2 regions of the Streptomyces erythrochromogenes genome follow, and region 2 is predicted to be linked to the other one. Evidence: riboswitches for the same ligand, from Rfam matches in the RefSeq annotation. Region 2 holds a riboswitch; the other holds the start of a gene.

Region 1 (2,187 bases), 4.9 Mb from region 2:
TGCAATGCGGCCCAGGGCACCGCCGCCTCGGTGGGGTCGTAGTCGCCTGCGGGGACCCTACATGCGGTTCTTCGGCTGCCCCGTCACTTTCGACGCCCCGGGCAACTCGATCACGGTCGCCGACGCGGACCTCGACAGGCGACGCTCCCTCTACGATCCGGCGCTCAACGCCCTGCACCGGGCCTACGCCGACCGCCTCCTGCAACAGCTGGCCGCGGCCGGGACCGTCGCCGAGCGCGTCCGGCAGTGGCTGGAGCGCGCCCCGCTCGGCGACGTGGGCCCCGAGGGCCCCGCGAGACAGCTCAACCTCAGCGTCCGGACCCTGCGCAGGGCCCTGCACCAGGAGGGCACGTCCTGGCGCGCGCTCCTCGACACCGCCCGCCACGGCCGGGCCAGGCGGCTCCTGGAGACCACGGCCCTGCCCCTCGACCGGATCGCCCCGCTCGTCGGCCTGAGCGGTGCCACGGCCCTGGTCCGGGCCTTCACCCGGTGGGAGGGCATGCCTCCGGGCGCGTACCGCAGCCGGTACCGGCCCGAGTCCCCGGGGTGAGGAACTGCACCTCGGGCGGGGCCCCGGCCGCCCGTGCCCGGTGCTAGATTGTCCGGCGGCCGGATCCCAGGCCCCGGACGAGATGCGCCGTACCCGGTTACGCACGACGACGCGCGAGGTGCCGCACGCGCGGCACCGCCCGCTGTCCGCACCCGGGCAGCGTCCTCGTCGAGCAAGATGGGCCGAACGCCATGACCGTGCCACTCACCCGCAGCCTGTACCGGACGACCGCGCACGCCGCCGGGGGCCGCACCGGAGCCGTCCGCACGGACGACGGGCGCCTGGACGTCCGCCTCGCGCCGCCGCGCAAGAAGGTGCCCGGCACCACCAACCCCGAACAGCTGTTCGCAGCCGGCTTCGCCGCCTGCTTCACCTCCGCGCTCGCCGAGGTCGCCGCCGAGTTCGGGGCGGACGCCTCCGCCGCGCGGGTGGCGTGCGAAGTGGAGCTCGGTACGACGGACACGCCCGCGGGATACGGCCTCGCGGTGTCCCTCACCGTCAGCCTGCCGGGGTGGCGGGCGGCGGACCTCCAGCCCCTGCTGCACCGGGCGGACGCGGTCTGCCCGTACTCGCAGGCGGTACGCGGCAACGTACCGCTGACACTGCTGGCCGTGGACGACCAGGACGGCCCGACCACCTCCGCCGCCGATGACCGCGCCTGAGCGGGAGCCGCAGCGGGAGCCGGGCCCGGAGCCGGGGGCCGGCGTCCCGGTGCCCGAACACGGAGCCTGGCTGCGGCGCGGCATCAGCCGCAACGGCGGACCGCTCGTCGAGGACCGGGACGACGAAGTGGTGTGGCTCCAGGCCGGGCCCTACTACGCCGACAGCCGGGGCTTCGCCGGAACGACCTCCTTCGACGGCGCCCAGGTGCGCTTCCACCACCTCACGGGCGAGCCCGGCGACGACACGGGCACCCTCACGTGGGACGGGGCGAACCTCATCGAGCGGGGCGCCAACCCGGACGGCAGCACCTTCCTGGAGATCTGGACCCCGCTGCCCGGGGCGGACGGCAGCGCCGGCTCCTGGTCCGGCCCGGACCACCACGTGGTGCGCGTCGGCCGGCACGTGGTGCACGTCGATTCCCGCGCGGGGACGTACTGGCGGCTCTGACCGTTGAAGCCCCGGCGCTCCGCAGCCCCGGATCCGGCTTCTTGCTCGACTACCCTGAACGGAGAGCGGCCTCGTGACCGCCGGTGCTCGTACGTCGTCAAGTAGCCTTTCGTGCCGCGGTGGTTGGAGGCCGCATCCTCAGGGGGTCGTTGTCGTTACCGGGGTATGAGGAAGATCATCACGGGAGCCCTGGTGGCTGCCCTCACCGTCCTTGCCACCGGTACCGCCGTGGCGGACGACAACCGCGAGTCACGCGATGCGCCGGTGGTCGCGCTGATCAACATCGGGCAGATCGACGACCCGATGGAAGACGTCCTCGAGCACACCCTGAACTTCGGCGACGGATACAAGCGGGACTGACAGCGGCTGCGCGCGGCCGTTGCCACTGCCGTCGTGGATGCCGGGATCCTGCCGGACCCCAGGGGTGGGAACGCCCGGAGCCGGATGCACCTGCCCGCGACCACGCATGGACGCCCGGGTTCCGGTGATACGCGGGGGACAGGCGGTCACGACGGACCGCCCCTGCC
Region 2 (2,187 bases):
GGACCGTTCCGCCTGGTTCGCGGCCTACACCCCGAACCTGGTCACCGTGGTCGCGATGATGGGCCAGGACCCGGACACCGGCACCCTGGAGTCGCTGTACGGGGCCCTCGGCGAGCCCCGCATCGGCGGTGGCGGCTATCCGGCCCGGATCTGGGCCTCGTACACGAAGACCGCGCTGGAGGGCACCGACCCCGTCGACTTCGAACTCGACCTCCAGCCGGGCGCCGCGCAGCCCCCGCCGCCGCCCTCCTGGCAGTCGGAACCGCCTCAGGAGACGCCCGGCGACGACGACACCCCGCCCCCGCCCCAGCGGCCGACCCCGCCGTCCCGCGGCCAGGACAACGGCGGCCAGGGCGACGGGGGCCGCACGCAGGGCGGCCGGGACAACGGGGGCCAGGACGGCGGCGGCCGCAACAACGGCGGGCAGGCCCAAGGAGGCCAGGACTCCGGAGGCCGCACCCAGGGCGGCCAGGGCGACGGCGGCACCAGCCAGGGCGACGAGGGCGACACCACCGCCGGCAGCCAGGGCGGGACGGGCACGGGCGGGGGCGGCTGGGACGGCGGCGGGATGGTCGGAGGCCCCCGCCCGCCGTCCGCGTTCCTGGAATAACCGGAGCACCCGGAGAACATCCGGAGCACCCGGGGGGAGGGGGATCAGTGACCGGAGGTCGCCTTCAGCCCCACCACGGCGACCAGCAGCAGACAGATGAAGAAGATCCGGGCGGCGGTGACGGGCTCACCCAGCACCGCCATACCGAGCACGGCCGCACCGGCGGCGCCGATGCCCACCCACACCCCGTACGCCGTACCGATGGGCAGGGTCTTCGCGGCGTAGGACAGCAGCACCATGCTGGCCACGATCCCGGCACCCGTGAACACACTGGGCCACAGCCGGGTGAAACCCTCGGTGAACTTCATGCCGATCGACCAGCCGACTTCGAGCAGACCGGCGACGAGAAGAAGAACCCAGGCCATGACGGCACCTCCGAGACATCGAGCGATACGGGGTGCGTCGTCTTGTCGTACCCGGTACGGCGCGTCTCGTCGGGTTCTCCCCCACCGTAGCAAAAGGCGGCGAAAAGGGCCGGTGACCTCGGCCACCAGCCCTTCTGCCGTGCGCTTCGCTCAGAGGTTCAGACGTTCAGAAGGTTCGGAGGCTGAGGCTCAGAGGTACAGCCCGGTGGAGTCCTCCGACCCCTCCAGCCGCTCCGCGGCCACGGCGTGCAGGTCCCGCTCGCGCATCAGCACGTACGTCGCCCCGCGGACCTCGACCTCGGCACGGTCCTCGGGGTCGTACAGCACCCGGTCCCCGGGCTCGACGGTCCGTACGTTCTGCCCGACCGCGACGACCTCGGCCCAGGCCAGCCGCTTGCCCACGGCGGCCGTCGCCGGGATCAGGATGCCGCCGCCGGAGCGCCGCTCGCCCTCGGGCAGGTCGGACTTCACGAGCACGCGGTCGTGCAGCATGCGGATGGGCAGCTTGTCGTGGGTGGTGTTGTCGCTCACGCCCCGAACCTACCTGTCCGCGCCCGTCCCGTACCGCCCAGGGTCATCCGCGCCTGCGGCGCGCCGAGACCACGAGCAGGCCGACGACGCCGACCGCGAGCAGCGCGACGGGCACGACGCGCTCCAGGCGGGGGGCCCCGTCCTCGTGACGCAGACCGTCCCGCACGTCCGTCACGAGGCGGTTCACCGTGGCGAAGGCCCGCCCCGCGGTCTGGTCCACGGTCGAGGCGACCCGGGCCCGCGCGTCCCCGATGATCGTCTGCGGGTGCATGCGCACGCCGATCTCGTCGAGCGTCTCGGCGAGCTGCTCGCGGCGGCGGACGATGTCCGCCTCGATCTGTGCGGGGGTCCTGGCTTCCGACACCGCGCTGCCTCCGTCGTCGTGGTCGTGATCTGTGGGGGCGTAGTCCGCCGTGAACAGTCTGTCAGCTTAGTCTCGTGACGTACCGATCCCCTCCCGAGGAGACTGTCAGATGAGCGAGCGACTCCAGCCGGGCGACACCGCCCCCGCCTTCACCCTGCCCGACGCGGACGGCAACGAGGTCTCGCTCGCCGACCACAAGGGCCGCAAGGTCATCGTCTACTTCTACCCGGCCGCCCTGACGCCGGGCTGCACGAAGCAGGCCTGCGACTTCACGGACAACCTGGACGTCCTGGCCACGGCCGGGTACGACGTCATCG

Evidence for each region. A riboswitch is a leader RNA that binds a small molecule or an ion and turns the genes downstream of it on or off. The one in region 2 is predicted to bind guanidine.
Region 1: it holds a riboswitch for guanidine, as region 2 does, so the genes downstream of both, OHA91_RS01540 (Ohr family peroxiredoxin) here and OHA91_RS23790 (DMT family transporter) in region 2, are expected to answer to the same signal.

What each region holds. Positions count from the first base shown of each region.
Region 1 covers NZ_CP108036.1:314,152-316,338, reverse strand. The annotation lists partial or broken gene OHA91_RS01550 (type 1 glutamine amidotransferase domain-containing protein) at 1-29, opposite strand, end outside; gene OHA91_RS01545 (helix-turn-helix domain-containing protein) at 62-550, shown strand; guanidine-III (ykkC-III) riboswitch at 604-666, shown strand; gene OHA91_RS01540 (Ohr family peroxiredoxin) at 742-1,212, shown strand; gene OHA91_RS01535 (hypothetical protein) at 1,199-1,660, shown strand; gene OHA91_RS01530 (hypothetical protein) at 1,826-2,020, shown strand.
Region 2 covers NZ_CP108036.1:5,195,662-5,197,848, reverse strand. The annotation lists gene OHA91_RS23795 (transglycosylase domain-containing protein) at 1-610, shown strand, start outside; gene OHA91_RS23790 (DMT family transporter) at 655-975, opposite strand; guanidine-III (ykkC-III) riboswitch at 1,007-1,076, opposite strand; gene OHA91_RS23785 (GroES family chaperonin) at 1,165-1,506, opposite strand; gene OHA91_RS23780 (DUF3618 domain-containing protein) at 1,550-1,870, opposite strand; gene bcp (thioredoxin-dependent thiol peroxidase) at 1,980-2,187, shown strand, end outside.